4 regions of the Paenibacillus sp. TAB_01 genome follow, and region 1 is predicted to be linked to each of the others. Evidence: riboswitches for the same ligand, from Rfam matches in the RefSeq annotation. Region 1 holds a riboswitch; each other region holds the start of a gene.
What was found. A riboswitch is a leader RNA that binds a small molecule or an ion and turns the genes downstream of it on or off. The one in region 1 is predicted to bind cyclic di-GMP.
Positions count from the first base shown of each region.

Region 2: it holds a riboswitch for cyclic di-GMP, as region 1 does, so the genes downstream of both, ACHHV8_RS28160 (transglutaminase-like domain-containing protein) here and ACHHV8_RS04915 (chemotaxis protein CheX) in region 1, are expected to answer to the same signal.
Region 3: it holds a riboswitch for cyclic di-GMP, as region 1 does, so the genes downstream of both, ACHHV8_RS01495 (cyclic nucleotide-binding domain-containing protein) here and ACHHV8_RS04915 (chemotaxis protein CheX) in region 1, are expected to answer to the same signal.
Region 4: it holds a riboswitch for cyclic di-GMP, as region 1 does, so the genes downstream of both, ACHHV8_RS24325 (hypothetical protein) here and ACHHV8_RS04915 (chemotaxis protein CheX) in region 1, are expected to answer to the same signal.

Region 1 is NZ_JBIFNP010000001.1:998,661-1,006,714, reverse strand. It holds gene ACHHV8_RS04935 (efflux RND transporter permease subunit) at 1-1,794, opposite strand, end outside; gene ACHHV8_RS04930 (GbsR/MarR family transcriptional regulator) at 1,843-2,316, opposite strand; gene ACHHV8_RS04925 (TetR/AcrR family transcriptional regulator) at 2,621-3,502, shown strand; gene ACHHV8_RS04920 (sensor histidine kinase) at 3,664-4,773, opposite strand; gene ACHHV8_RS04915 (chemotaxis protein CheX) at 4,898-5,347, opposite strand; cyclic di-GMP riboswitch class I at 5,444-5,529, opposite strand; gene ACHHV8_RS04910 (alpha/beta hydrolase family protein) at 5,744-6,625, opposite strand; gene ACHHV8_RS04905 (zinc-binding alcohol dehydrogenase family protein) at 6,865-7,878, opposite strand.
Region 2 is NZ_JBIFNP010000001.1:5,785,274-5,793,327, reverse strand. It holds gene ACHHV8_RS28170 (SpaA isopeptide-forming pilin-related protein) at 158-4,879, shown strand; gene ACHHV8_RS28165 (class D sortase) at 4,974-5,684, shown strand; cyclic di-GMP riboswitch class I at 5,754-5,846, shown strand; gene ACHHV8_RS28160 (transglutaminase-like domain-containing protein) at 5,861-6,637, shown strand; gene ACHHV8_RS28155 (IS1182 family transposase) at 6,781-8,054, opposite strand, start outside.
Region 3 is NZ_JBIFNP010000001.1:308,778-316,831, forward strand. It holds gene ACHHV8_RS01480 (LysR family transcriptional regulator) at 1-111, shown strand, start outside; partial or broken gene thyA (thymidylate synthase) at 266-781, shown strand; gene ACHHV8_RS01490 (HD domain-containing phosphohydrolase) at 995-1,867, opposite strand; gene ACHHV8_RS01495 (cyclic nucleotide-binding domain-containing protein) at 2,111-2,323, opposite strand; cyclic di-GMP riboswitch class I at 2,759-2,844, opposite strand; gene ACHHV8_RS01500 (MFS transporter) at 3,768-5,003, shown strand; gene ACHHV8_RS01505 (ArsR/SmtB family transcription factor) at 4,951-5,637, shown strand; gene ACHHV8_RS01510 (benzoate/H(+) symporter BenE family transporter) at 6,118-7,323, opposite strand; gene ACHHV8_RS01515 (LysR family transcriptional regulator) at 7,504-8,054, shown strand, end outside.
Region 4 is NZ_JBIFNP010000001.1:5,000,602-5,008,655, forward strand. It holds gene ACHHV8_RS24310 (O-methyltransferase) at 1-163, opposite strand, end outside; gene ACHHV8_RS24315 (THUMP domain-containing class I SAM-dependent RNA methyltransferase) at 291-1,445, shown strand; gene ACHHV8_RS24320 (leucine-rich repeat domain-containing protein) at 1,608-4,700, opposite strand; gene ACHHV8_RS24325 (hypothetical protein) at 4,927-5,208, opposite strand; cyclic di-GMP riboswitch class I at 5,299-5,387, opposite strand; gene ACHHV8_RS24330 (YuzB family protein) at 5,781-6,005, opposite strand; gene ACHHV8_RS24335 (iron-sulfur cluster assembly accessory protein) at 6,148-6,450, opposite strand; gene thrC (threonine synthase) at 6,496-7,731, opposite strand; gene ACHHV8_RS24345 (LysR substrate-binding domain-containing protein) at 7,920-8,054, shown strand, end outside.

The sequences.
Region 1 (8,054 bases):
CGACTCGTAATACTCGAAAGCCGGACCACCTTGAGGATCCTTGGACTCTCTGAGCATGCCTTCGATTTCTTTCATTTTCTCGTCCATGGCCTCCATCGAAGTTTCGCGAGGCAGCTTCAAGGTAAACATAATCTGACGGTCCGACGCGCTCTCCGGCATAAAGGAGGCAGCGAGAAACGGAACCGTCCCCCCTACGGAAACGACGAGAACGAGAAAGGCTGCCGCCACAACCTTCTTCGGGTTGTCCAGCGACCAGGACAAAATCTTTTTATAAGAGCCTGCAAATTTGCCGAGCTTTTCTTCATCATGGTGCTTGATGTTATTGTTGTTCAGAACAAGCAGCTTGGCAAGCATCGGAATCACCGTGAGCGCCACCAGCAAGGACATCAGCAGAGCCACAACCAGCGTGATGGCAAACGGTCTGAATATATCCCCAAGCACCCCGCCGACGAACGCAATCGGTAAAAAGACCCCTGCTGTCGTCAGCGTCGAGGAGGTAATGGCGGAAGCGACCCTGGAGGTAGCCAGCTTGATCACCGATTCGTTGCGCTCCTGCGCTCTTTGCAGCTCACTGTAAATATTCTCGATTACGACGATACTATCGTCCACAACCCGGCCTACCGCAATCGTTAACCCGCCCAGGGTCATGACGTTCAAGGTAATATCGAGCGGCAGCATAACCGCCAGCGTGGTCAGGATCGACAAAGGAATCGAGACTAAAACGATCAAAGTCATCCGAATATTTCTTAGGAACAATAAAATCATAACGGCTGCAAGAATAGCTCCGGTAATGCCTTCCTTCAGCATCCCGTGTACCGACTTCTCGACTTCCGTCGCCGAATTGTACACCGGGGTAAATTTCAGATTCGGGAAATCTTTCTCCCATCCGGCCATCAACCGGTTGACTTCATTGGCGAATTCGACCGTGTTCGCATCTTTCCCTTTATACAGCGTAATGCCGATTGTAGGCTGATCGTTCAACCGGGCGATAAATTCCGAATCCGAGATCGCCTCTACCTTGCTGATCTGCTTCAACAGCACGGTTTCCCCGCCGGGCGTGTTGATCTTCATATTCTCCAGGTTGTAGATCGTGTTCAGATCGCTCTCGACGCGGACCATCTGATCGTTGCCGCCAAACTTGACGTTCCCTGCCGGGCTTGTCGCCAAGGCGGACTTGATGCTCTGCGACACTTGTGCAGGCGTCAGCCCGTAGTTATTGATGGCATTGAGGTTCAGCTTAAGCTCCAGCGTCGCTTCCTCTTCGCCGACCGAATCCACATGGTCGATCCCTTTCATCCCGCTCAAGGTCGGTTCAATGGTATCTTTATAGATCCGGTTCAATTCCTCCTGATTCATGCCGTTGCCTCCCGAGAGGGCAGCGAAAAATACAGGGAAATCGTTACTGCCGAACTTGGACACCTTGGGCTTCCCTGCATTGGAAGGAAGCTCGACGTCGGCCAGAACGCTTTCGATATCGTCCTTGGCGTCGTCCGGACTGCGTCCATTGACCAGCTCGACGGTAATCGCCGAGAAATTATCGTTGGATGTGGACGAAATTTTCTTCAGACCCTCGATCCCCACGATCCGCTTCTCCAGCTTCTTGGTCACATCCTCCATCACATCTTTGGGAGGCGCCGGGTAGGTAGTACTCACGAATACAACCGGAAGCGAAATATCCGGCATATTCTCCTGCTTCAGTGTTGATGCCGCAAAACCGCCGGCAGCAAACAAGAGGAAGCTGATAATAAGAATGGCCGCGATATTTTTTAATGAAAAATTCGTTAACTTATTCATCTCTTGACTCCTCCGTTACTTGGCTTCCTGGATTGCGAAGCTCCCTTTCTACTTGTAACCGCCCTTGGTCCGAAGCGCCCATTCGTTCTCCAGCCCTTTGAGCCTGCAGGCCGACAGGTCATACATAGCCGACAGCTCCGTCATGCGCAGCTTGACGATATCCCGTGCGGCCAGCTCTTCGGGTTCGACCCGGCATAAGCTGTTGATAGCTTCCAGAGCGGTATGAATCATCTGCTGGCCTGCCAGCAGTTTCTGCGATACGGACTGAATCACCTTCAAGCTGATATCGTCCGAAAGGTAGTAATAATCCTTGCGGTCGTTCCCCTTATGTAACTTGCGGCACAGCGCATTGCGGCCCATGCTCCGAATCTGGACGCTCACAGCGGCTTTGCTGACGCCCAATCCATCCGCCAGCTCCCGCAGGCTTACAGGCTCCGGCGCAAACAACAGCACGGCGAATATTTTGCCTACAAGCGGACTGTACCCGTCGTTTTCGAAGAGGAGAGACAGATGGTGACTCATCTCCTCCCTTATGTCTAAGACCGTTCTATGCATGGCATTCATGACACACTCCTCGCTACTACAGCTTTCAAATCATAAAGAATTACGTTAACGATCCCCTGACGGTTTCAAACTGACCGGTCATTCCAAATAAGAATATAAACAATATTTAGTAATTATTCAATCTATTTTATGATTAAAATTAAGTTTTCCTTCAAAACTGACCGGTCAGTCACATCCTTGACTTCAAAGTTGGCGGACGTTACAATGACGGTAGCTTTATATTCCAGCGTTTGCCCATTGCCTATTAGGGAAGTGAAACGGTTTGAACGATAAAAAAATGCTGCTCATTCAAGCGGCAATCAAGCTCTTCGGAGAACGGGATTACCATAATACATCCATTCAGGATATCGTTTCGTTGGCCGGGGTATCCAAAGGCTCCTTCTACCTTCATTTTCATTCCAAGGAAGAGCTCATTATTTCGATCTTCAAGCATTACTTCCACTCCTACTTTGAACAGCTGCATCAGGCGTCGCAGGATCAAGCGCTTACAACCAAGGAGCTGCTCGTGCAGGCCATTACGCTGCAGTGCAAGCTGGTTATGGAAAATAAAGATTTCTTGAACATGCAGGTCAAAGGCATGCTGTTTACGCAGAACGAAGCGATTCAGCAGTTCTGCTTCGAGCAGAATCTCGCCGGGCTGGCCTGGTTTCAAACGAAAATCGTCGAATTGTACGGCCCGGCCGTCGAAGCTCATGCCATAGACCTGTCCGCAATGCTGAACGGCATGCTGAAGGAGTACTTCTTCTACTATATTTGCTACCATCATCCGCTTGATATTGAACAGCTTTCCGTCTATCTGGTCGAACGGCTGGATGATCTCGCTCAAGGCATTCTGAGCAAAAAACAAGGTCCGCTGCTTGAGGCGTCCTACATCTTCCAGCAGCCCGCAGCCTTGACGGAAGACGCATCTCTGCACACCTTCATGGAGCAGGTGAAGCAGGCGGTTAGAGATCATGTAACGGATCCTCAAGCCTCGCAGTCCATGCTGCTGGCTCTCCAGGCTCTCGATGCCGAATTCGCTAAGGATCATCCTAACGATGTCATTATTCAAGGCATGTACACCTACCTGCAAAGCCTGAGCGAGCCTTACCCTCCGCTCTGCGACACGATCGAATCGGTCGCAGGCAAGCTGTGCAAAGGATAAGCGGCCTCCCGGTCCGCCTGCTGATGAAAAAAAGAAGCCATGCTTTCCCTTTATCGGAAGGCATGGCTTCTAACTTTTTATATTTTCATGCGCCGGCCGTACCGCCCGTCTCCTGCTCATGTTCCTGTCCTTCGATGTGCAAGCGACGCCTGTCTCGTGCCTCAGGACGCGTTTTTTTCGAAGGAGAGCATAAATGTCGTAGCATGCTCGTTGCTCGTAAATGTGATGTCGCCGTTGTTTTTGGTCATGATCTGCTTGCAGATGGCAAGGCCCAGACCGGTCCCGTCCGATTTGTTCGTGACGAACGGGGCGAAGATCGTGCCGGAAATGCTTTCCGGAATCCGCGGACCGTTATTGCTGATATGAATATGCACCTGCTGCTGATCCTCGAAGCATGAAATGTGCATTTTTTTATTGCTCTTCATATCGGAAAGGGCATCGATGCCATTATTAATCAAATTGGACAGCACCTGCTGAAACGCCAGCTTCTGTACCCGGACGTACAGATCCGAGGGAACGGAAACGGTCAGCTCGACATTCTCATTAATCAATCGCGGTCCCAGAAGGGATAAGCTGTATTCCAGCGTCGGCTTGAGCGGAAGCACGGCTAGCTCCTCTTCCATAATAGGCCGCTTGGAGAAGCTTAAGAACCCGGTCACCTGCATATGAATGTGGTTCAGTTCATTTTCTATGTATTGAATATAGGTCTGCCCTTTATTCGAATCGGCATGCTGGATTCCCGTACTGAGCAGCTTCAGGAAGCCTTTAATCGCTGTCAAAGGGTTGCGGATTTCATGCGCCATGCTGGCCGCCATTTTCCCGACCAGGTTAATCCGGTCGTCATGCAGAGCGTGAATGGCCTGATCCTTCTCCCGCATCGCGGATACGGCCTGGTTCCAGTAGCACTCGCACAGCACCCGCTCGAACTGGTCGATCCGGTAGCTGATCTCCCGGTACAGCTCAAGCGACACCAGATCGCTTCCCGCTTCCAGGAACGTCTTTCTCCACAAGTGCGCGCCGGTAATAATATGAATGATATGTACATTCATCTCATTATAAATCCTGCACCATTCATCGACCTTCCACTGGATCGGATGTTCCTCCGCCGGCTTAAGCAGATCGATAAAGAATTCGAACAAAGCCTCGCCCTGTTTGTATAAAATGCCGTATTCAAATCTATCCACAAACTGATCATTGAATTGTTCAATCCAATAATTGATCAAATTCGCTTTGTTGTCCCTGAGTTCCATCAGTCGTGGCTCTATCTTCATCGCTAAAAACCTGCCCGTAAATAGGATGCATATCTCTGTTTTTAAACATAGCATATCCGAATACTGGGAACAATGCTCTACTATGCTTGTTTTACTCAAACTTACGGCCTATGAGAAGCGCGTTTTATGTCGAAATGTAGATGTGAAATTGTCCGATGGTGTCAATCGTCAGCGGGATGCTGAATACCTTTTCCCCCCAGGTATACCCTGTCTGTTGAACCAGATGGGGCGGCGTAATGTCCACCTCGATGCCCTGCTGATACAAGATCGCGCTGGCATTCCCGCTAATCATATTGCCAAGCTCCCCTACGGCGCTCTGACACATTTCGTCGAATTCCGTTATAGGATATCCGCCCATCATGCCCGACACCATCCGGAAAGCGACGGTTTCCGGAAAACCGAACAAAATATCCTTGTTCAAGGAACCGATAATACCGATTTTGAACCATATATAATGGTGGAGATAGTCGATCTTTTGAACGCTTAATTGACCGACCGAAGGTTTGATTTGAATCAAGGTCTCGATAACATGAATCGAGGAAGACAGGAACGGATTGACCAGACTGGCCTGCACATCATACAACCCCTTTGCAAAATAAATGTATATCAAAAAAAGGACTGCCCGAAATGAGCAGTCCTGTTCTAGCTAACCTAGAATATGAGCGCAGCTTTCGGCGGCTCGGCTGCCGTAGGGATTGCCCCCTTAGGCCCGCAGCTTTGCGTCCCTGCCTTTCAACAGGTTTGCCATTATCGATTTCTCACATTGGAATAATAAAGTTCGGAACCATTGTACCACACAATCTGATAAAATAGTACTGATTTTCACGCCGACCGTACGTAAAATGCGTGACTATCCGCCCAAGGATATCCATCGGAGGTCGCGCCATCCTTACCGCTTCACATAGCTCTTCCGTCCGGATACCTGTCTGCGGAGTCCCGGATGCATGACTCGAGCGGCGACCTTCCGGTTCTAGCTGCGCTTCAAAAATTCCAGCGTCACGCGGATCGCTTCCTCCAGCTGCGGTGTTGTCGAAGCAAACGGGTGTACCGCCCCGAAGGTATGGTTTCCCGCCTGGATCAAGGCGATGCCGTGCTGCGGCGCTCCCAGGCGCAGCGCTTCAAAGCCTTCCCGCAAGCGGGGCGAATCCTGGTCTCCCTGCACCTGCAGCACGGGAAGCTCCAGCCCGGCGAGCCGCTTGACGATATCGAACCGCTCGCCCTGCTCCTTCAAGTCCTCGTAGAAGGAAGCGCGAATCGGCATCTGCTGTCCGGTCCTTGCATTCGCTACATAGGCAACGCCCTGTTCGGCTATCTGCTCCTTGAACGCATCGTCGAACAAATCCGCTTTGGCGATGCCGTTCCAGGTTACCACGGCGCTAATCTCATTGGGATGGTCCGCGGCATAAACGATGCTGCTGCCCCCTCCGCGGCTGTGGCCGAGCAAGCATATCTTCCCGGCATCAGCCTGCTCGGAACGAGGCAGCTCCCCGATGCCTAGGGCGTGAAGCAGATATGTAAGATCCTGCTGCTCCCGCGAATAAGTATTCAGCGCGAACTTGTCCAGCTCATCGAAATCCGTTTCGGCGACGCCGTTGCAGGAAAAATTAAACGTGACCGTATAAAAGCCCGCCTCCGCAAACCGCCGGGTGGCATACGGAAAGAATCCCCAATCCTTAAAACCCTTAAAGCCGTGGCAGATGACCAGCACCGGCCGGCGTACAGCTCCCGATGCTTCTCCCGAGCCGGCAAGGGTCACGATCTCTCCGCGGATATAAAGCGGTTCTCCCGACGGCAGCTGCCCCGCTTCCCGAATGAAAGGCTCCTGAATCATTTCCGCCTCATGTGTACTCATACAGTACCACTCCCTCTCAATTAAATGAGTAATTACGATGAACCTGATAAGTTTAATAGGAATAAATTCATTGTACCATACTCCGAGCCGCAGGCTTTAATCTTGCTGCAGAGGCTTCGGTTTATGAGAGGGCATGCAAACAAAGCCGCAAGCCGGAAGGGCTTCACCGCCCGGCCGGCTCGCAGCTTGAAATGGCCGCCGCCATATACTGATGCTGATACTGATGCGGATGCGTGCTTTTACAGCTCCACCATCGCTTTGATGACTCCGGTTTCCGGCTTCAGCCAGGCTTCATACGAGCCGATCATGTCCTCGAAGCCGACGCGGTGGGTAATAAATGAATCCGTATCGATGTGTCCGCTGCGCAGACTGTCGATCACATGCTCGAAATCAACAATTGTCGCATTCCGGCTGCTCATCAGGGTAAGCTCACGCTTGTGGAACTCCGGATCGTGAAAGGATAGATCGGCCTTCACCAGCCCTACGAAAACCAGCCGACCGCCATGCGATACATATTGGAAGGAGCTTTCCATCGATTTGGCATTGCCTGTTGCATCGAATACCACCGTCGGCAAATCACCGCCGGTGATCGCTTCGATTTCCTTCAACGGATCGTTCTTTACATTCACCGTGTAGTCGGCAGGCGCCCATTCCCTGCAGTACTCAAGCCGGCCCTCATTCATATCGAGCGCGATGACCCGAGCGCCCGCCAGCTTGGCGAACTTCATGACGCCGAGTCCGATCGGCCCCGCTCCGATCACAAGCGCGAATTCGCCTGGAGTAATCGCTGCCCGGCGTACCGCATGAGCCCCGATGCTCAAGCATTCGACGATAGCCGTCTGCTCCAGTCCCAAGCCCTCCGCTTTCAGCAGATGATCGGCGGGCACCGCTATATACTCCCGCATGCCGCCATCCTGATGGACGCCGAGCACTTTCATCTGCGTGCAGCAGTTCGTTTTGCCCGACCGGCAGGCGATGCAGCGTCCGCATTCCAGATACGGCAAAACCGCTACCGGATCGCCCGCCTTCAACCCCCGGCTGTTGCTGCCGATCTCCACAATTTCACCTGCAAGCTCATGCCCAAGAATACGCGGGTATTCAAAAAACGGCTGATTGCCGCGGTAAGCATGCAAATCCGTGCCGCAAATGCCGATGCGGCGAATCCGCACCAGCGCTTCCCCTTCCGCCGCCGCAGGCATATCCGTTTCTTTTAAAGCAAAGCGGTTCGGCTCTTCACACACGATCGTTCTCATGAATCAGGTCGCCTCTTTTCAAAGTAGGATAAAAGGATGGAATTTCTCTTACTATGGATTCTCTATTTAGAAAGCGGTTTCCTTCCCGTATCTAAAATAAGCTTCGGATGTTTTCCTCCTGCCCTAACTATTTGTCCGATGTCTCCCTCTTCAAGGGACCGGCTTAAGCAGCAGGC
Region 2 (8,054 bases), 4.8 Mb from region 1:
GGGTGATTGAAGCGAAGAGGCTCGTTAAAAGGAACGGATGCGAGCCTTGTATGCAATAATACAAATTCGGAGCTTAGTCGATGAAATGGCAGGAGCCGGGCGACCGAACAGGCCGCTTTGATCCTGACGAGAGGAGAACGGAGGTGTTAAGCAGGCAATGCTGAAGCAAAAGACAAGCACACTGCTTGTCGTTCTTATGATGCTGCTGCAGCTGCTGAATGCATTTGGATGCAGTCCGCAGGCCTATGCAGCTGCGATTTCCAGCAGTATCATTGACAGCGTGTCTATGGCGGTCTACGACAAGTCAGGCCATGTTGTCACAGAGAATGTTTACGAGCAGGGTTCCAAGGTGCAGTTGGATTATACATGGTCTCTGCCGAACGGACATGGATACAAGAACGGGGATACGTATACGTTCAAGCTGCCCGAGGAGTTCAAGTTTTACAATGACATTCCCGAGCAGCCGCTTCTATCCAACGGGGGAGCTATCGGAAAATTCACTGTTTACAAGGATACGCATGAGGTTGTCATGACGCTGGAGACGATCGAGAATTTATCGGATGTTCGGGGAACGCTGACCTTTCAAACGCTTTTTGACACTCAAGTCATTCAAGGCAGCACGACGCAGGTGATCAAAATTCCCGTTCGTTCCGGCGATCAAATCTTTACGCTTCACTTTAAGCCGAATGTGGCGTCGACCATAGGCAAAAACGGTACGCCGAACGGTTATAACGCGAAGAGTATCGATTGGACTGTAGATGTGAACAAAGAGCTGGCGGCCGTTCAGAATGCCGTCGTTACCGATCCGATTCCAGCGGGATTGGACGTTCCCGTTACCGTTGCGGTCTATGATCTGGATGTAAATCTGGACGGTACCGTAGTCAAGGGAGCGCCGGTCGACAGCACCCATTATACGGTGAGCACGGCAGGCGGTGTCCTGAAGCTGAATTTTACGGAAAGTCCTATACGTACGGCTTACCGGATTCAATTCACGACCCCGATCACGGATATGAACAAGACCTCTTTCGTTAACAAGGCTTCGTTTGAGGGCACCAACCGGTCGTCTGTGAATGCATCGGCGACGGTTAACGTACAGCGCGGAACGGCTCTGGATAAATCGGCAGCCAAGTATGATTCCTCCACGCAAACGGTAGATTGGGAAATCAAGTACAACTATAACGAAAAAACGATTGCTCAGGCCGAGGCTTACGTAACGGATTTGTTCAACGATTCACAGGAGCTGGTTGCCAATTCCATCCATGTCTACGAGGTAACGATCAATTCGAGCGGGACGGAAACGCTTGGAGCGGAGCTGCCCGCAGCTGATTACACGGTGACTCCGGAGACGGCCTCCGGCCAAACCGGCTTTAAGCTTCAATTTCATCAGGATGTTATAGCTCCTTATAAAATCAAGTACCAGACGAAAGCCGTCTCGCGCGTGACGAACGGTACAACGATTACCAATAAGGTAACCTCCGGAAGCGGAAGCAGCAAGACGGTTACCCAAAATATAAACCAAGTGGTCATTACCAAAAGCGTCGGAACGGTGGATTATGCCGCCAAGACAGTAGCCTGGAGCATTTCGGTAAACCAGGACAAGCATTTGATGAGCAATGTGGTCGTAACGGATACGTTTCCTAACCAAGGCCTTCGCCTCCAACCCGGGACGATAGCCGTAAAGGAAGGAAGCAGTCCGATGAGCCCATCGGATTACGTGATCGACAGCACGGTGCCGGGGGATCAAGGTTTTACCATTACGTTTAACAAAGTATTGAACGGTCCTGTCACGATCAGCTACAAAACGGATTTTAACATGGACTGGCTCATCAATAACGCGACGAGTTTCGTTAACAACGCTGCTTTGGATTGGATAGACGATGCCTCGGCTGCGCAAACGAAGAGTGTATCCGCGACATTTGATCCCCGCAGCGAGGCGAAGAACAACGGATTTAAAAACGGAAGCTATGACGCTTCAAAGAAGCAGCTTACTTGGACGGTTGGCGTGAATTATAACGGCAAGCCGCTTGCCGGGGCCCTCGTTGAAGATACGCTGCAGGCCGGTCAGAAGCTGGTCGATAATTCTCTTGCTGTGTACAATATGGTCATTGCGGCCAATGGCAATCCTTCGCAAGGAACGGTCGTCGACAGCACTTATTACAGTTATACGGTTGACAATGACAATAAGCTGACCGTTACCTTTTTGAAGCCGATTGCCTCTCCCTATCACATTATTTTCAAAACAAGTCTTGATGGAAGACTCATTGACAGTAGCGTAAGCAATACGGCCGCCGTATTCGACGGAGCTGTACCTGTATCCAAAAATTTAACCGCCACGGTGAGCATTCCTAATGGCGGGGAATATGTAAGCAAGAACGGCAAACAGAACGGCGACAAGCTGGAATGGACAGTTCTTATCAACCGAGGGCAGTCCACGTTAGCCGATGCCCAAATAACCGATACGCCATCCGACAATCAATTGCTGCTGCCCAATACGTTCAAGCTGTATACGACCGTTGTAGTTGCTAACGGAACAGTAGCCAAAGGGGCGGAGCTGATCAAGGGTACAGACTATACGCTGCAGATTAATACGGATGATGATGGAAAGCAGAGCTTCGTCCTCAGCTTCCTGAAGCAGCTTTCGACCGCAGCTATTCTTGAGTATCAGTCTTTAATTGTGGCTAGAGACCAGGATACGATCTCCAACAAAGTCGAATTTAGCGGCAATAATACTATTACGGTCACCAAGGATAATACGAAAAGTATTGTAGTTGGCGTTACTAGCGGATCAGGTACGATTAGCGGCGTCAGGGGATCGCTGACTGTCAAGAAAGTGGACAGCGCGGACAGCCAGATGCTGCTTGGCGGAGCTGTGTTCGAGCTTTACCGCAAATCCGGCTCGGACAAGTTTCTGATCAGCACGCTGACTACCGATGCAAGCGGAGTGGTTATTTTCAAGAAGCTGCTTGCGGGGGACTACATCGTCAAGGAGACGACGGCTCCTTCCGGCTATGTGCTTGACTCCAGGGAATATCCTGTAAACATTCAAACGGCGGACGGCGTCCAGCTAACGATTTCAAATGACAAAATCGTCATACCGGCACCGCCGGCTCCAGTAGTCGGCGCGCTAGCCGTTACGAAAACGGACAGCGCGGACAGCAGCGTGCTGCTCAGCGGAGCGACCTTTGAGCTGTACAAGAAGACAGGCTCCGATCTGACGCTGATCAGCATGAAAACAACGGATGCAAGCGGAACGGCCGTCTTCGACGCCCTGCCTGTAGGGGATTATGTGGTGAAGGAAACGGCAGCGCCAGCCGGCTACATGCTGGATGCGTTGGAGCATCCGGTAACGATTCAATCGGCATCCGGCTATCAGCTAACGATTTCGAATGACAAAATACCGGCACCGCCGGCCCCGGTCGTCGGCGCGCTAACCGTTACGAAGACGGATAGCGCGGACAGCAGCGTACTGCTCAGCGGAGCGACTTTTGAGCTGTACAAGAAGACAGGCTCCGATCTGACGCTGCTTAGTACGAAAACGACGGATGCGACCGGGACAGCCGTCTTCAATGCCCTGCCTGCAGGGGATTATGTGGTGAAGGAAACGGCAGCGCCAGCCGGCTACATGCTGGATGCGTTGGAGCATCCGGTAACGATTCAATCGGCATCCGGCTATCAGCTAACGATTTCGAATGACAAAATACCGACACCGCCGGCCCCGGTCGTCGGCGCGCTAACCGTTACGAAGACGGATAGCGCGGACAGCAGCGTACTGCTCAGCGGAGCGACTTTTGAGCTGTACAAGAAGACAGGCTCCGATCTGACGCTGCTCAGTATGAAAACGACGGATGCGAGCGGAACGGCCGTCTTCGACGCCCTGCCCACAGGGGATTATGCGGTTAAGGAAACGGCAGCGCCAGCCGGCTACATGCTGGATGCGTTGGAGCATCCGGTAACGATTCAATCGGCGGCCGGTTACCAGTTAACCGTGGTAAACGCGAAGGTCGTTACGCCGCCCCCGCCGGCTCCGATCACAGGAACATTGACCGTGAAAAAGGTCAATGCAGCCCAAACCGACCAGCTGCTCAGCGGGGCAACCTTTGAGCTGTATCAAAAAGCGGGAACGGACTTAATCCTGCTCGGGACGAAAACGACGGATGCGAGTGGAACGGTCGTTTTTGATTCGCTGCCTGTGGGAGATTATGTAGTAAAAGAAACGGCAGCGCCGGCTGGCTATCTGCTGGATACAAAGGAATATCCGGTTACGATTGCGTCGGCCGCCGGCATTCAGTTGACAGTAGTTAATAAGCAAAAATCTGGATCTGGGTCGGGGTCGGGATCGACGCCAACACCAACGCCGACACCGACACCAGTACCGACGCCAACACCAACACCGACACCGACACCGGCGCCAACACCGACACCAGCACCAGAGCCGTCACCAACGCCAGCATCAGCACCAGAGCCAGTACCAACACAGGTGCCGGCAGCGGATGAGAAGACGACGGAGCAGGATATTCCGATTGACGGCAGCATAAATGTGCCTCTTGGAGGATTATCCGTCATTAACAAGCAGCCGGAGAACGGGACGGCTACGATCGATCCTGACGGGCATTGGACCTATACGCCTAATCCGGGCTTTGTCGGAACGGATCAAATTACCGTGGTGATCAAGGATGAGGATGGCAATGAGTCGGATCTATTGATTAACGTGGATGTTCGAAAGGTACCCCTTGGCAGCGGCAGCTCGCCAAATAAGGGGAATGCAGGAGAAATGCTTCCGAAGACAGGAGAAGCAAGCCATACTGTTGTAGAGCTGTCCGGTCTTTTCTTGATCCTTTTGGGATTGGCCTTACATCGGAAATTTACGAAGAAGGCATAGCTGTTTGATCTTATTTTCACAAGTCTGTCGGCCGGCGGCCGGCAGATTTTTTTTCCACAATAAGCAGCCGCTTGGTTTGCGGGAGGAGGGCCGGATGATAAAAAAAATTGTGCCGATGCTATGTATATTCCTCGGGATTCTCGTACTTCTTTATCCTACGCTTAACGACCGTTATGAGAGCTACCGGCAGCAGAAAATAATGAAGCAGTGGACGGAGAATCTGAAGCAGATCGATACGGCGCCTGAGATGGCTGCAGCCAATCTTTCGCCGGCTGCAGCCGTTCCCCTCTCGACAAACGCGGGAGCGGTTGAATTGGGCCCGCAGCTGTTGAGAGCCGAGACAGAGCCGCCGCAGGAGCCAACGCAGGGCCAGACGCAGGGCCAGACGCAGCAATCCGCGCTGCCGGGTCATGTCGAAGGTGTTTTAATCATCGATAAGATTCGGCTGAAGCTGCCTATCTTGACGGATGCTACTGTGGACAATCTGAAGCTGTCTGTTGCCAGCATCGCCAACACGGGCAAAGCAGGGGCCGTTGGAAATTATGCCATTGCCGGTCATCGAAATTTGACCTACGGAAAAAACTTCAATAGGCTGGATGAAGTCGAAATAGGAGATCGGATCGAGGTAGACACGGGGACGCAGCAGTATTGGTATCAGGTTCAGGAGAAGCTGTATGTGCTGCCGGAAGAAGTATGGGTTCTGAAGGGAAACGGCAGGGACAAGGAAATTACGCTGATCACATGCCATCCTATGCAAAATCCTACACACCGTCTCGTCATTAAGGGTAAACTAGTAGAAAAGTAATAAAATCTATTCAATTAAAAGGGCATATGCTATAATACGTCTATAAAAAAATATAATTTCGGTGCTTTCAACCGATAAAGGCAAATTCAGTGAAAGCTGAAGACGCAAAGCTATAGGGCCTTCCTTAGTCAGCAGTGACTAAGATGGCAGCCAGTTACCGAAAGGGGAGCTTTTTTATGTTTAAAAAAGTGCTCGCAATGTCCTTATTTGCGGTTCTTTTGTTTTTGTCGCCAATTCAAAATTTAGGAGCCTCTGCATCCGCAGCGTTTTCGCTGGATAAAAGTGTTCTGGATAAAGGAATCATTACGGTTAACGGTCCGCAAAGCGATGGAGTCCAAACTATAGTCCGCATCTCGAAAGACGATGCCCATTATGACTACCGTTTTATCAATGGGGCGCATTACCCGCTGCAATTAGGCAACGGCACCTATACGGTTATGGTCGCTGAGCTGATAGCGGATAACAAATATAAAGTGGTTACGAAAGAAAATGTAGAGCTGCGGCTAGCGGATGAAAATGCCGTGTATCTGCAATCCATCTCGCTCATCGACTGGAACGGCGGCACGAAAGCTGTTGGCGAGGCAGCGAAGCTGACGAATGAAAGCATGACGGACATGGAAAAAGTGACCGCAATTTACACTTACATTACTCAAACGATCAAGTATGATGATGGTAAAGCACAAAGCGTCAGCAATGACTATATTCCAAACCTGGATGCCGTTTACGATGCATCTGCCGGTATCTGCTACGATTACGCCGCCACCTTGGCAGCTATGGCCCGAAGCTTAAACATTCCGACGCGCTTGGTTATGGGCTATGAGGCCAGCGCCCCTGAAACCTATCACGCATGGAATCAGGTTTATTTAAAAGACAGCGGCACATGGGTGACGGTAGATCCGACATATGACGCAGCACGCGTGCAAAACGGCGAGCAGCCCCCGATCCTGAAGTGACCCGGCGAATTATACGATCACGCAAGTATATTAATTAATAGGATGCGCATCACATCCAAATTTTGAAGAAGGGGCTGTCCCAAAAGTAAATTTGGAGACACCCTCTGGAACAAAATAAGATGACATTCGAAAAAACCAAGGAGCTATGCGATCTGTTCTCGCTTAGCTCCTTGGTTTTTGGTATCTATTGCAGCTTTCTTAAGTAGATTGTGGGCAAGGGAAAGCCACCCGACCTCCAGACTTACTTTTGGTAAGCCACGAAGCAGAAATCTTCTAAATCCTCGGTTGTTTTTCATATCACCAAACACAGGCTCCGGCTCGATCATGCGCCTCACTGCCAGGGCATAACCCTCTTCACTGCGGAGCTTTTGCCTTGCTTGGCCCTTTAGCCGCAAATACTTCATGCTGACTTTGATCTCACGGTTACCTTGGGCCTTCGTACACTGTGGTTTCAGCGGGCATTCCTCACAGCTGGTGCTTCGGTAATGCCTGTGTTCGATTTCATACCCACTTTCTTTTTTTTCCTTACTTACCCTACGAAAATGGAGCGGTTGTCCGGCTGCGCATGTCCACGTGTCTTGCTCGCTGTTGTAGGTCCAGTTGTCGATCTTACTGATGTCCTTTTGCCATGCCTTGCTTTTTTCGCGATGGTACGTGCTGTACTTTACAATGGCTTCGACTTTGTTCTGCTCCAAATAGTCATAATTCTCCTCACCGCCATAGCCCGCATCAGCGATGACGGTGTGTGGCAGCTTGCCGAACTGTGATTTTATTTTCTCCAGATGAGGGATGAGGCAGCGCGTATCGGTCGGCCGCTGGTGAACGCTGTAGCCGAGAATGAATTGATTTTCAGTGCCAATCTGTACGTTGTAACCCGGCTTGAGCTGGCCATTTCGCATGTGGTCTTCTTTCATTCGCATAAATGTGGCGTCATGGTCCGTTTTGCTGTAGCTGTTTCGATTTCCTAAGATGATCTCATGTGTCTCATACTTTTGGAGCCGCGGAAGCAAGTCCTTGCGGAGCGCACGCACCGCCTTCTTTAGCGGTTTATCTTTAGGCTTCTCCTGCAGGCGCTCTTCCAACTGCTTGACGGCATGTGCCAGCTTTTCACTTGTGATGGCAGATGACTCTCCCAGCTCGTGAAGATCCCTGCCCTCATGTGCTCCTTCTTCTTGCCTCTCAGCTTCTTCAATGGCGGCGAACAAGGTCTGGACTTTCTCCTGGAGCTTGGCCTTGTGCTTCACGACAGCCTTTCCCCAAACAAACGTATAGCGGTTGGCATTGGCTTCGATCTTCGTGCCGTCCACAAAGTAATGCTCCAACTGCACATAGTTCTCCTCTGCGAGGAATTGAAGAACGGCCGTAAACACAGTCTCCAGTACAGTTTTCATTCGTTCCGAACGAAAGCGGTTGATGG
Region 3 (8,054 bases), 690 kb from region 1:
AATCCCTCGCTGCGCAGGAAAGTAGGTATTATTTACCTTAAAAGTAAATATATCGGAGGCGCTGCACGAGCATTTATTCAACTCCTTCAAAAGCACGTTTCACTCGATTGAACCGGGCGGCCGGAGCAACGGCACTGCCCGATGCTGGGAATATCAGGTTTCATGCAGGGGAATGAATCTATAGTTAAAAACCTAAACTCGTTATATAATGATATTTATTCATTTCACACGCCGCGGCGAAGAAATTTATTATTAGAGGTGAACAATGAAAGCTTATTTGGATTTGCTTCAGGATATTTTAGACCATGGCGTACAAAAAGGGGACCGCACCGGAACCGGCACGATATCGGTTTTCGGCCGCCAGCTTCGGGTCGACTTAGCGGAAGGCTTTCCTCTGCTGACGACGAAGAAGCTGCATGTGCGGTCGATCTTTCATGAGCTGCTCTGGTTTTTGAGCGGGGATACGAACATCGGCTATTTGCAGGACAATGGGGTCACCATCTGGGACGAGTGGGCGGATGAGAACGGCGATCTGGGACCGGTCTACGGCTCGCAGTGGCGCTCTTGGCCCGCGCCGGACGGCCGGCATATCGACCAGATCAGCCAGGTTGTCGAGCAGATAAAGCATAATCCCGATTCCCGCAGACATTTGGTCGTAGCCTGGAATCCGGCGGAGGTGGACCGGATGGCGCTGCCGCCTTGCCACTATGCATTTCAATTTTATGTAGCGGAGGGCAAGCTGTCCTGCATGTTCCAGATGCGGTCGGTCGATACGTTCCTTTTTCGGTAGGAAAAAATATTGATTAAGACAGGAGGGAATTGATATAAAAGTTGTGGGCGTAGCCCAAGCGGGAGCGTCCAGAAGTAGGAAAAGGCAAATTGTTTATCTTTGCGATAAATCAATGATCTATCTGAATTGATTTATTTTAATGGTCACTATTCCGAGAGCGTCTCTTAGTATGCTCTTCAGATTACATTCCCAAACTATGCGACACTAAAAGTAATAGATTATACGAAATCTAGTGAGTGCTAACAAGCTAACAGGAGGTAATTTAGTGAAATTAAACGACCATTTTAAGGCATTTATCGGGGAAATATCATTGAATCCAACGAGAGAAGATAGAATAGACAGCGCGTTTGAGACTTGGGCGGACATTCTAAAGAACGATGAAGAAATAAAAGATAAAATTATTGTTCCGTTCACTCCGTATGGATATCCGCTGCCATCCTCACGTTCATGATGCTGTAGAGCGACAAGTGCTTGTCTGCATGTGATCCCGGCAGTACGTCTCATTATTTCAAAACCATAAACTGTATGTTGGTTTATTTGATGAAACTCATCAGGGGTTAGTTTTTCCGGTTTATTAATGATCTCATCAGGGATCTTTACCTTTCCAATATCATGTAAAAATCCTGCAATGGTTAACTCTAATAGTTCTTGCGCTCGTATGCCTCTCGCTCTACCAATAAGTTGGGATATAATTGCAACCCCGATACTATGCCTGTAAGTATATTCATCGTGTTGCTTTAGGTGGGTAAAAATATGATGCAGATCCGGATGTTCACTCATTACTGTAACAACGGGAATAATTTTTTCGTGAACATAATTTAATGGTATATGTTTTAAATAACGTACCTTATCAAACGCGACTTTAATTTCATTAATTGCAGAATTGACGAGATGAAGAATAGATGCTTGCTCTACGTCATCTTCTTTTATCGCTATACCTTGGTGCAATAAATATTGAATGTCTCTACGTGTAAGTACAGATAACTTGGGTACAACCAAAACGCCGTTCCTATTGTAAAAATTTTTGTTAATTCGGAAGCCAACGTACTGGTATTGACTGGAGTGACTTTCTTTCATTCAACCACCGCTTTCTCCAGCTTACTTTTTGATATTCCCGGTTCGGTTCCCATGCTTGATCGCGAGCTTCACCAGGCTTTTGACTACTCGTTCTTTTGCATCTAAAAATGTAAGATCTTGGACTTCTTGGTTGGTTTCACGAAGTCTACCGCATAATTCTTTGATATGCTTAGGCTAATATCAAAGTTATCTTTTAATAAATTGGTAAAGTCATGAGCCGATAATGAAAGGATCTGTGTATCTTCAATAGCTTGAGCAGTGGCGCGAACGCGGTTTACCTTCCAGCAATGATAGCTCTCCGAACGCTTCACCCGCAGCAAATACCGTCAAGATTTCTTCCTCGCCGCTGTTACGATTGGATGTGTAGATTTTCACGCTGCCCGAGATCACGATATAAAAAATCAATCCCATTTCGTGCTCACGAAAGAGGATCGTCCCTGCTTTATATGTTTTCACCTTGCTGACTCTTGAAATACTTTGCAATTGCTGATCGCTGAGGTTATTGAATAATGGTGCTTTTCCTAGTATTTCAATCTTATAACCTCCAAGAATTATGCTAGCTTCTTAATATTATTTGCATCGAAGGTCGTGTTTTCGATTAATTCATATATTTCCGTACAATATCTTCCAACACAAACCCGACCTGCAAACATTTTTGTTACTCTTACCAGTTTATTTGCCTTAAGTATTGTGTTTGCTCCTGTCTGACCTCCGATAATCTTTGCAGAAATACTGCCCCCGGCTTCTCGTGACCTGAGGCAGTTAAGAGTGCTGGGTAAAGCATTCTAATACTGACTTGATCGTCAACTATCATTATCTTTGCTGCTGGATTCTCCTCCTTTATCAATAAAAAAATAACCCAGAAATGGATGATGGCAAATACTCACCCAAATCGGCAACTTGGCGATCATAAAGGGATGCTCCTTCGATCCATAGCTTTGCATCCCTTTCTTTCGAAAGGTTTGTCATTATCGATTGGCTATAATCGTTACCCTTACATAGTCCATTTGAACTATATAAAGTATACGATGCCAACAATATTCTGTCGAAACCACCTTAATGATTCTGGTCTTATTTTTCGACATTTCATGACTGAAAATGAATCATTTCATCATGAATTATAAACCGTTGAGGTGCATTTTTGGAGAAATAAGCATATGGGAAAAATCGAGTTGCGAAGAAGGAAAGTATTTATTCACATCAAATTCACCAAAGAATACCGGAATAACCGTTTGTCTTTAAGAACATCGTAAGTAAGAAGTTTAATAGTAAAATCACACCGCCAATTGTAATCGCTCCGGTCTATGGAACAAGAAGGATTCGTACTACAATCCATGATCGCGTCCATCTTTCGGGTATCCACCAGCCGTATAAGACGGTATAAATTAATGTGCTTAAAATGTAAAAGAAAACTGAAATGGCAACGATTGAAACAGCGGATTCCGAAAAAACCAAACACATTAAGCCTAAAATATAAATAATGATTACCGCGAACGCTGCAAAGGCGAGTACCTTTGAAAGAGGTGCCGCCTCTGCTTATCTTCTGCTGCTATTTCATCCCGAACTTCACTTTCGACTTCGTATCGAACTTCGTCTTTAATTCTTGATCTTTCGTACGAATCCATTTTGTACCGTCTCCATTCGACCTATAGAAAGGGATTTGGCATACATAGATTTAATAACGCAAAAAGACTGTAATCCTCTAAACTAAAGGATTACGTTAATATGGAGCTGTGGCGAGATCAGTTCCTCTTTGATGTTATTAAAGGGCGGTTTTGTTCAATTAAACTGATGCAAAGAACTATTGTCATGCATTTCATACTTCGATGCACATGGTAGTGATCCGCTTGTACAATCAAAAGGGTACAACAACAACTACTATAGAGAGTCGGTGTAGAATATGACCAAATCGTTCTGGTTAGTGTTTTATTCAATGTTGATTTTAATGATGAGTACTAATATTCCTTCGCCCCTTTACCAATTATATCAGATGAGATACGGCTTCTCGCCGCTCGTCCTTACGCTGATATTTGCTACCTATGCCGTGGTGCTGATTCCTTCGTTAGCGTTGTTTGGCAAGGCGTCGGATCGCTATGGGAGAAAGAAACTGATTGCGGCTGGATCCGTGACTTCGATAATGGCCTCCGTATTGTTTGCATGCTCCTCTGGGATATGGATGCTGTTCGTAGCGAGAGCTTTGCAAGGGATTGCTGTAGGTATGCTCAGTGGGGCAGGGTCTGCTGCGTTAATGGAGTTGAACCCCTATCCGAACAAGCAGTCGGCGGCGCTTGCGGCGTCAATCGCGACAGCGGGCGGAACAGCCATAGGCCCCCTTATCGGCGGTGCAGCCGCCCAATACGCCTCCTATGCGGATGTGTCTCCGTACGTGGTACATTGGCTACTCGTCTTGCCCTGTTTACTAGGGATCATCGGACTTAGGGAAACGGTTCAAGTACAAACGCAGAATCATTCCCAACAATCCCAAGTCTCCCGAGAGTCGCAGCGGCTTACCGGCGAAGTCAGGCGGTCATTCACATCTGCCGCATTAACTGCGATGACCGCATGGGCTGTCACCGCATTGTTTATGTCCGTCATTCCGTCATATATCGCATCGCTGCTAGGTATTCGCAATCTGGCATTTGCAGGTGGTGTCGTCTTCCTAATGCTCGGCGCCTCTGTCCTCACACAGCTACTAAGTCGAAACGTAGGCACATCCACTTCAATGTTGGCAGGCCTGTTGACGCTTTGCCTAGGTTTGACGCTTATCGTAGTGGCGGTTCCTCTTAGCTCCGCAATGTCGTTGCTCATCGGCACTGCGACTGCCGGAATCGGACAAGGACTATCTTTCAAAGGCAGCATGCAGTTGGTCAACGCCATCGCGCCGCCTGAGCACAAAGCAAAGATCATCTCTAGCCTCTACATCTGCGTATATATCGGTGTTGGCATTCCTATTATCGGTGTTGGTTTACTATCGGCACATTATGGCCTTTTTCGTGCTATAGTAGGATTTACGCTTGCTGTTGGGATGATTTCCTTAATCTTAGCTGGGCGTTTAGCTATGAATAGGAGGGAGGAAAACGCTTATGGAGTCCAATGTAAATGTGGCAGAGATCGCCGCCATTCTCGCAGAGCCTAGTCGGGCGGCGATGTTGGTGGCCTTGCTGGACGGTCGGATGCACCCGGCATCAGAGCTGGCCTTTATGGCGCGAATCAAACCGCAAACGGCTAGCTTCCACCTCGGAAAAATGTTGACGTCTTCCGTCGTCACACTACAACGACAAGGCCGCCATCATTATTATCAAATGAATCCAGATGTTGCCGGTACATTGGAAACATTGTTATCTATATCGCCGATGATTCCGGTTCAGTCTTTGCGGGAATCGACGCAGGCCAGAGCGGTGAAAAAAGCACGGACTTGTTATGACCATTTTGCCGGTGAGTTCGGGGTAGCACTGACCGAGAGCTTATTGCAGAAGGGCATTATTTCGGAGGAGATAACGGACTTCCAGTTGACGGAGCAAGGGAGCGCATTCTTCACAGACTTCGGCGTTGACTTAGTGGCACTTCGGAGGAAGCGTAGAGCTTTCACGAAAAAATGCCTCGATTGGAGCGAACGCAAGCATCACCTAGCCGGATCACTGGGTTACGGGATCGTGATCAAATTTCAAGAGCTTGGCTGGGTGGAAGCGATGCCCGGTTCTAGGGCTATTAAAGTAACGGAAGAGGGAAAGCGGGGACTTCAGGAATATTTTGAAATGCAAATGGGTTAGCTGAGGGAAGTTTCGAGTAGTACTGCCTAAGTGATGAACTGGAGCTTGCTGTTGTAGGCTGGCACGTTGACGATCAAGTCTCCTTCAGCTAACTCGTCGATTTATAGTCCATCCGGACTGATGTGTAACAATGATATATTTACCTACCTGGTGTTTATTCAGCTACCCCGAAAATTTCACATCATCTGTGTTGCCAGAGAGGGCATGGGTGGCTATCGGGTACCGTTCGACAAGTTCTGCTATAAACGTCTAATAGCGGTAAGAAGTTATCCCGATGGATTCGTCAATCTCAGCAAGCAGGTTGGAGAACGGCCACACCGGAAGCGAAGAAGGTAATAGTACCTTATGCGCCATCACCCAAAGAATAAGTAAATGAGGTTTTTATTCTATACAAAGAAATAAATGACACCTAGACTACACTATGTCTAGGTGTCATTTATTTTTTTTCATGAGATGTATCCGAGGTCTAAAGAAACGGTGTTAGGAAATTTTGTCCTTGCAAAGAGCTTCACTCAAGTTAGTTTCATTGTTTTGGTAACTTGATTCGGATTTATAAAAATCTTGTTTATCTAAGAATAAGGTGGCCAAGGTACCCCCAACCAGACCCCAGAATGGCGCTCCAATATGGAGAATTGAGATCCCAGAGATTGTGATTATAAAGGAAAAGAGGGCGCCTGATTTGAATGGACCAGAGAAACTCATTTTCAAAGAGTCAACTAGTACACTAATCATGGCGACGCCACCTAGTAATTGAATTAATGAGGCAGGAATGACATGTGGCATTTGCGAAGCTATTGGAGAGAATAGAGCTAATAGACAGGATAATACTCCTAATACAATAGCAGCGACATACCTATGTTCATGTTTGCCTGATTCTTTATTAACAAGTAAGCCCGTCATGGGACCTGCAATACAGGCTGGGTGGCCCCCAAAAAAAGCATTTATAATGGTACCGATTCCGCTCCAATTGGTCATGGCATTGATCGGTGGACGATAGCCATGGGGCTCTAACATAGCAATCCCTTGGGCATTTTGAATGGCAATAACCGTTAAGAGTAATGGAATGACAAGTTCCCCTACAACGGAAAAACTAAATGATGGGATGATAAAATGGGGAATGCCCATTGTTATATGGAGAGGCTGTACAGAAACGTTTGGCAAAAATTTAAGACAAAGAATTGCTGCAATGATCGCCCCTAATATAGGCGGAAACTTTTTTGAAAATCGTAAGAAAAAAGAAAGAGCAAGAAAGACAAGTAATGGGATTCCGTTGAGTAAAGGATTTTTTACAATCGAGCCGATCATTTCAGTTCCAAAAGGGAGTAAGACGCCTGACACCATCCCCATCATAACTGGCATAGGCAAAACCTTCGTCAATTTTGTAACAAGGCCAGATAATCCTAAAAGAAAAATAAGGATCCCGGTTATAATATAGGCACCAACCACTTGGTTGAAAGAATAATGGGTTAAGCTTGAGCCGACAAGAATGGCTCCAGGTATTGAAAAGGCATAGCCTATGGGTTGCCCATAATATAAGGAGACGATGAGCGTTAGGAGTCCCCCCATCCCATAAATGGCGAAAATCCATGAGCTGGTTATGCTACCAGACAAATGACCATTTGCAGCAGCTTGTAAAACAATTAATAATGGTTCCTGCTGAACCAAAAAGCCAGGCCACAAATCCATTCGATATATTCCCAACCGATAAAAGCTTTGGAAATTGTATAATATTTTTTTTGATCATCAAAGTCACACTCCTTCAACTTATGAATAAAACTACATCTAAGTGTATACGTAATTTAACAATACTTAAAATATCTGTTTTATCTATTTACTATATCTTTTGTGTATGATGGAGGTTTCATCTTGGATATTCGACAGTTAAAATACTTTGTCACTATAGCAGAAGAAGGTAAGATCACGACCGCTGCAAAGAAATTAAATATTGCTCAACCCCCTTTGAGCAAACAACTCAAACAAATGGAAGAAGAGCTAGGCGTCGTTTTATTTGATCGAGATAACAAAAGTCTTAATTTAACCTTGGAGGGGGAAAGATTACTTCTTCGAGCAAAAGAACTTTTAAATAAACTTGATGAAACAATGGTTGAAGTTCAAGAATTGAGGAAAGGCGCCAGTGGGATTTTATCTGTTGGATCCAATCTTTATTGTGCATCTTTAATTCTTTCTAAGGTGGTAGATATTCGTGAGAAAAATCCTGGTCTTACTTTCAAAGTATGGGAAGGTGAAACGATTCATCTCATAAAAATGTTATCTAAACGTCAGATTGAGATTGCGATAACAAATAGTGCAATAACAGAAAAAAGTATCTCTCAAATGGCATTGGAAAGTGATCCATATGTGCTTGTTTTGCCTGAAAAATGGACGTGGAGTGGATCAGAACAATGCAGGTTAGAGGA
Region 4 (8,054 bases), 4.0 Mb from region 1:
TCGCCCCGGTCATTTTCGTCAGCAGCGTCAGCAGCTTGCCGTAGCCCGCCGCGACCGAAATGTCGGGCATGCCTTTCGCACGAATGACTTCCTTCACTTTCTCCAACTGGGCATCCCGCTCCAATAAGGACTCTACATATTCCTCCGCCGATGGCTGCGTCATTGCCATTCCTCCCGAATCATTTGTATAAACCGAAGGTTTATCCTATACTAGACTATTGTATGGCTTTTCCAAAAAGACTTCAACATAACGCTTGCAAACGTTAGTTTGAAATATGGAGTGAAACTTGATGCAGGAAATTGAATTAATCGCCACTTGTCCTATGGGATTGGAGGCTGTTGTAGCCCGGGAGGTGCGGGAGCTCGGCTATGACCGGGTTACCGTCGAAAACGGACGCGTGCTGTTCATCGGCGACGAAATGGCCATCTGCCGCGCCAATCTGTGGCTGCGCACCGCGGAGCGCGTGCTCGTCAAAATGGGGCAGTTCGAAGCGCTCACCTTCGACGAGCTGTTCGAAGGAACCAAGGCGCTGCCTTGGCCGGACTGGATTCCCGAGGACGCGGAGTTTCCCGTGGAGGGCCGCTCCCATAAATCCCAGCTGTCCAGTGTGCCGGCCTGCCAGGGGATCGTAAAGAAAGCGATCGTCGAGAGCATGAAGCTGCGCTACGGCACCGAATGGTTCCGGGAAACGGGCGCGCGCTACGTTATTGAGGTTGCGATGCTGAACGACATCGCAACCTTGACGCTCGATACGACGGGCGTCGGGCTGCACAAGCGGGGATACCGGAAGCTGGCAACGGAAGCCCCGCTTCGCGAGACGATGGCGGCAGCGATGGTGCTGCTGAGCCGCTGGCGGGCGGAACGCCCGCTGTACGACCCGTTCTGCGGGTCGGGTACGATTCCGATCGAGGCCGCGATGATCGGCTGGAACCTGGCGCCGGGCCTGCGGCGCACCTTCGCCGCCGAGGCGTGGCCGGTCGTGCCGGAGCGCCTCTGGAGCGAGGCGCGGGATGAGGCCTTCGATCTCGTGCGGGATGACGTGCCGCTCGAGATCACCGGCTCCGACATCGACAGCGAGGCTATCGATGTCGCGCTGGCCGCCGCCAAGGCGGCCGGGCTGGCGAAGGAGCTGCGCCTGCAGGTGCTGCCGGTGGCCAAGGCCCGGCCGCGCGGCGATTACGGCGTCGTGATCACCAACCCACCGTACGGCGAACGGCTCGGCGATCACGAGGAAGCCGAGCGTGTGCTGCGCCAGCTGGGCAGCATTACGGCGCAGCTGCCGAACTGGTCGACGTTCATCTTAAGCCCCAGCCGCCAGCTGGAGCACTATATGGGACGCAAGGCCGATAAGAAGCGGAAGCTGTTCAACGGCCGGATCGAGTGCAATCTGTTTCAGTACCTCGGACCGCTGCCGCCCCGTCCGCCGCGGGAACCGCAAAGCTGATCCGCTGGCTGCCGATGCCCAAACTTTCATGGCGCGGAGCCGGACAAATGAAGTAAGCTGAGCCCAAAGGGCAGAACCGGCGGAGCTATGCCGGGCAAGACGCCTCCAAAACCACGATTAAAGTGGGGATGGAGGCGTCTATTTTTATAAATAATAGGCAGGTTATTTCTTGTCCACTTTACTTCCGTTCTTAAATTCGCCTTCGAATTCCAGCTTGCCGTCCGTATCATAGAGCTTGCCCCGGCCCTGAGGCTGTCCGTCCACAAGCTCTCCCTCATAACGCGTGCCCCAGCCGAAATACAGCTTGCCGGTTCCGTTGAACGTCTGGTTCACCTCTACGGGCGCACCCATGCTGTCGGTAAATTCTCCTTCGTCGGTCAAGCTTCCATATTCGAACGTGCCTTTGTAGACGATGCCGTCGGGATAATACAAGGTACCTTGCCCGTTGTAGTATCCGTCTTGAAAATCCCCTTCATAAAGCAGGCGGCCCGTCTTCGTAAATTCCTTCCCTTTCCCATTCCAGTTGCCGTATTCGAACGCTCCCGCATAATCCGGCTGCCCGTTATCGAAGAAAGATTTGCCCTGACCGTTCGGATAGCCGTCCTGGAATTGTCCGTCATACCATACTTGACCGTCGGCAGAAAATAACTGACCGAAGCCGCTCGCTTTTCCTTCATGGTACGTTCCACGGTGCTCCAGCTTGCCGTCCAGGCCGTAGGTCTCGCCCTGTCCTTCTATAATTCCGTCTTTGAATTCGCCCTGATATACCGACCCGTCGGCCTGTCGATACACCCCTTTGCCCTGCTGTACCCCGTTCGTTACCGGCTTGCCTTCGCGATCGGCGAATACGCCTTTGGCCTTATCGGCATAATCGCCGTCCTTAAACGTCCCCGTATACGTATCTCCGTTGGCAAAGATCAGCTTGCCCTGCCCGTCATAACGGGATTGGCTAAAGCCTCCTTCATAGACGATCCTGCCGTCCGAATAGACCGTTCCGCGGCCTTCGCGCATCCCTTGGAGCAATCCGCCTTCATAGGTCAGCTTCCCTTCCCAGTCGTACGTTTTCCCTTCGCCGCTTCGTTTGCCGTCTACGTATTCCCCATCGAATTGAAGCTTGCCTTCGAAATTGTACTCCTTGCCGTAGCCGTTCCGCTCATCGTTCGCATAGGCACCTTCAAATACAAGCGTTCCTTCATCGTTATACATCTTGATTTCGCCATCCAGCTTCCCGTTGGCAAAGTTCCCCTTGATCCGGCTCTTGCCTTCGAGATAATAAGTTCCCTTGCCGTTCGGCTGTCCGGATCGGACTTCTCCCTCATACCATTGACCATTGGAAAAGAACCGTACGCCGCTCCCGTTCTCAGCCGGATGAAGGACTTGGCCGCCGCGGTCCTTAAAGACGCCCCGATCGAATTCATTGTTCACGAAGCTCCCCGTATAAGTGGAGCCGTTGGAGAAATACATCGTCCCTTCAGCGAAATCGTTGTGCTTGAAGGTTCCCTCAAACCATAAATACGAGGAATCCAAATAATATTTGCCCTCGACCATCTCGTCATCCTTCACTGTGCCTTCGAACCGCTCGCCGTTGGCATAGCGGACCTCTCCCCTGCCGGAGCTGACCCCTTGTACAAATTCGCCGGTATAAGAACCGCCTTCGGCATAATATACGGTGCCGTGGCCCTGAAGGGCATTATCCGCCACTTCGCCGGCGTAAAACAACCGTCCCTCGGCGTCGTACAGCTTGCCAGGCCCGTTCGGCTTGCCGTTCTTCACGCTGCCGGACCATTTGCTCCCGTCCGCCCAATAGATTTTGCCGAAGCCTTCCAGTACGTTATGGGAGAACTGACCTGCTTGCAGGAGCCTGCCCTGCAGATCGTACAGCTTGCCGCGGCCTTCCTTGCTGCCGTTTTTCCAGCCGCCTTCATATTCCACATCTCCGTTCAGGTTATAAGAAGTGCCCTGTCCGTCATATTTGCCGTTGCGGAAGCTCCCCGCGTAAAGCAAGCTTCCCGACGCATCGTAAGCTTTCCCGATCCCGTCCGTCACAGGCGTCACCAGGTAAACGGCGAGCTTCTCCTTGTTCCAGTACACCTGCTTCTGTGAAGCCTCGCCTACAAAACGAAGCGGCACGAAGGTTGTCCCTTCCCTTAAGCTCGGAGCTGCGCTCAGCTGTACTGGGGTTCCGTTGACCAGAGCCTCGTTTGCTCCAATCGAAAGAACGATTTCCAAGCCTTCCTTCTTCCCTGTCACCTGCTGCTTCTGTTCATCCCAGGCAATCTGAAGCCCAAGCTTCTCAAAAACAGGCCGGAAAGGCACGAGCACCGTTCCCTCCTCATTCAGCGGAGGCTGCTCGAAGCGGATTCTCTCATCGTCGACAGAGACCGTAATCGGCAGCTCAAAGCCCGGCAGCTTGTCGGTATCATAGCTGATCTCGACTCCCCTTCCCTGCAGCTCTCTAAGGACATCGGCCGCAGCCGGTGTCAGCGGGTTGCCTTCCAAATAAACCTCGCGAAGCCGGGGAAGAGCGGTTAAAGCCGTTAAATCGGAGATTTGATTATTTTTTAAATAGAGCGTCTTCAAGCCTGTCATGGAACGAAGCGCCCCGATCTCCGTCAACCCTGTCTGGTTGAGAAACAAATGCTCCAGCCCGGTCAGCTTGGATAAGCCTCCCAGCTCCTGAAGCGGATTGGAGGACAAGTCGAGCACTTTCAGCTTCTCCATTCCTTCTATCCCGGACAAATCCGTGATGCCTGCCTGCGAAATAAACAGCTGCTCCAGCCCGGTCAGCTGCCATAAGCCCTTCGGGTCATGAACCGGATTTCCGTCGAGAAATAACATATGCAGCCTCGGCAGTTCGCTCAGCGTCCGGATATCTTCGATCCGGTTGCCGGTCAGGTCGAGCGCTGTAAGCTTCTTCAGCCCGCTGAGAGGATATACATCCGTGATTTGATTGTTTCGCAGGATCAGCTTGCTCAATGCCGAGGCATACTGCAAACCGGTCAATTCGCCGATGCCGTTCTTGCCCTTGGTTCCGATCCAAACCAGGGTGCTCATCCGCTCCAGATCCTCGGGAGTCAGCTCGCCCGCCGGCTTCTTCAATTGCTTTCGAATCGCTGTCTCCAGCTGGGTATCGGGCACTAACTGCAAGCTCTCCGCCTGCACGGAAGCAGGGATCACGGCGCTTATCGGAGCGGCAAGCAGCGCGGAAAGAATAATTGCTTGTAAAGCGAGGGAAGGTCGTTGTCGTTTGTCCATATAGGTCTCCTGTTCTATGTACGTAGGCATAACCTCTGGTAATTCTATGGATTCCACAAAATTCCTTCATTTGTGTAAAATTTTCACAAAAAAGGCAGTAAAGACGGCAGCAAGAAAAAAACATGCTGCCGCAGCCCCTACGCGGGAACTGCAGCCGCATGCTTTTTCAATGAATGGCCTTGCTTCCTACCCGATCCGCCCGAGGAACTAGGCCAAGCGCTTAACCTCAGAGCGGCAGCTTAAATAATCGTACAAGCTTAGAAACAGATCGTTCTCCATCTCGCTGCGCAGCGAAAACTTCACTTCCCCGCGCCAATAAAAGGTGATCAAATGGCTTCGCTTTCCCATCACCATTTCCACATCCCAGCAAGGTGCCCTTTAAATCGAACACTTCCTTGTTTACGAACATTTTAGGTCCGTCGCTGGACAAATAAACGCCCAGCATATCTTTGCCGATCACCGCATAAAACCCTTCCCTTGTCATCACGCTCTTCTCCTCATTCCCCAAATCACCGTTCCTCCTCTCCCGTAAAAAAAGAATAGGACTCCCTTTGCCCAGGCAGGAGTCCGCAAGCATCTATAACGCATCACCAATTCCTTCGGCAGCTGGCTGGCGGGACGCTTCAAGCATCCTTCGCCCCTGTAGCTTTGCGTCACAAGCTTTCGCTTGCTTTGCCATTTATCGGGCAGTTGAAGTAAATTTGTACTACAAATTACGACAACTTTAGCATATAAGATAGTCCCTGGCGAATACATATATCTTTGTACCTATTTTTATTCGTTTTCCACGCCCCAAAGCCCTATTTTAAGATAAAGCTGCTAATTTCTCCAATTAATTCAGGCTCCCGGCAGCAGAAGTCCGGTCCAGGAACAAACCTCGGCGCCCCTTTCCAACGGCTCAGCATCAGCCCCGGCCAAAGGCCTACAAAGATGGCTGCGGCGAGCCGGCCCCGCCCTCCCGCTATGCAGTGACCGGCACGAGCATCCGGGCTCGCGCGCGTCAGCGCCTCTTAGCTCCGTTTGACCGGGACCTCACTTATGTGCTCCAAAAAAGAACGTCCGGCTTTTCAGCCGAACGTCTTATTTCTTTACATATTTCCGCGCTTTCTCAATCGCTTCGTCTTCTGTCGCTCCTGTAACATACCGTCCATTAATATAAATGAATGCAAACCGCGAGCAAGGTCCGCAATATGACTTGCAGCCTACCTTAATCTCGGCCTCGGGCGCCAGCTTCTGAAGCTTCGGCAGCGCAGTTTTCATCTTCATATGCTTGCATTTATCGCAGACGCGAATATCGTTCGCCATGACTTACAATTCCTTTCCTGCCACATCAGCTCTCCATTGAAACGGAAGCTGCCTTACTTACCTACGGGCGGTACGGCATGGAGGACGGCCGCCCGCATAGAGCGCAGGCCAGTCCCGCCTTCCGTCCATCGAAGCATACGGCCTAGTGGTCGCCGTGGTTCCCTTTGCTTGGATTCGTCACTGCAAAGCCTTCTTCAGGAGTGAAGAAGTAGTCGATCCGCACGCCGTCCAGCAGAGGCTCGTCCTTTTGCAAAATAACGTCGATGTTCTTGTCCGTCGAAACAACTTCGTCCTTGTCGGTAGGAGTATCAAGGCTCATACCGTAATGGGCGTGATCGCCATGGCTGTGCGTAACGTATACGCGAAGCTTTAATTCTTTATTCTCTTCTTTTTCTAGTTCAGCAAGCAGCATTTTTGCCGCGTTGCGAGAAATTTTGCAATTCATCAGTATAACATCTCCCACTTGTGGTTTTCTCCTTATTGTAAAGAATCAACCGCGGGAAAGCAACCCGTTGACGGACTCCCATGTCAAATCGGCTGCGGCCAAATTCTCCTGATAAGAGACCGCCTCCGTATCTTTCAGCAAATGTCCCGTCAGAATGCACACCGCCGTTTCCTCCGCATCGACAATTCCTCTGTCTGCCAGCTGTTTCAGCCCTGCTAAGGAAGCCGCCGAAGCCGGCTCGCAGCCGATGCCGCTCCGGTCGATAAGCGCCTTCGCTTCCATGATCTCCGCATCGGAAACCGCGGCGGTGACGCCATTCAGCCCGCCGATGACGGAGCGCAGCGCTTTTTTCCAGCTGGGCGGATTGCCGATATTCAAAGCGAAAGCCACAGTGTGCGGATTCGCTTCGGGCGTCAGGACGCTTCGGCCTCCCGCCACCATCCGGTGAAACGGGCTCGCGCCTTCGGCCTGGACAATTGCAACCCGCGGCAGCTTGTCGATGAAGCCGAGCTGCTTCAACTCAAGCAGCCCTTTGCCTAAGGCCGCAGCGTTGCTTAAAGCACCGCCCGGCAGGACGATCCAATCCGGCAGCTGCCAGCCGAGCTGGTGGGCGATTTCGTAAACGATGCTTTTTTGCCCTTCGATCCGGAATGGATTGATGGAATTGCAGACGTAGAGCCCCAGCCGCTCGCTGTACCGCTCGCTAAAGCGGATGCCGTCGTCATAGGTGCCGTCGAACCGGATCAGCTCGGCGCCGTATGCCGCCGTCTGGCGAACCTTGTTCGGCGAAATATGACGGCCGGGCAGGAAAACGTGCGAAGAGCAGCCACCAATGGCCGCATACATGGCAAGCGAGGCGGAGGTATTGCCCGTGGAGGTGCAGGTAAACCGCTTATAGCCGAGCGAGCGCCCGTGGGATACCGCCACTGTCATCCCGTTGTCTTTGAAGGAACCGCTCGGGTTCTCGCTCTGTGCCTTCAGCAGCAGCTTCCGTACGCCTGCCAGACGGGCAAGCGATTCGGAAGGGTACAGCCCCGTGTTGCCTTCATATTTTGTCGTAATCCAGCGCGCTTCCAGGTCGGGGAAAATCAGCTCCTTGTAACGCCATACGCCTCCGGCATAAGGCGTCATCCGCTCCGACAAGCGCTCGTCCCAGACTCTCTTGAGCTGTTCGCTGTCGATGCCGCTCCACTCCCTGACCACATCCAGCAATCCGCCGCATTCGCATAAAAAGGGGCTGCGGACCGCTCCGCCGGCCATTGCGCCGGGCATTCCGTACATTGATAATGAAAACTCATCCTCTTCACTCCTAAGGTTATAATCGGGTTATCGCTTCGTCCGCGCCTTGCGCGCCGCGTTCCTGCCTCTTACAATAAGAGAAAACATTATATAAATCTAATATATGTTTTTTGGCAAATCATCAATAAAACTGATGATTTAAACAAGCGAACAAGGAGCCGATTTCTCCGATGAATTTACACGCGTTAAAGCTGTTTTACGAGACGATTGCCTGCGGCGGCGTGACCAAAGCCGCCGACAAGCTTCACTTGAGCCAGCCCGCGGTCACCGCCCAAATCCGCAATCTGGAGCAGGAGCTCGGGCTG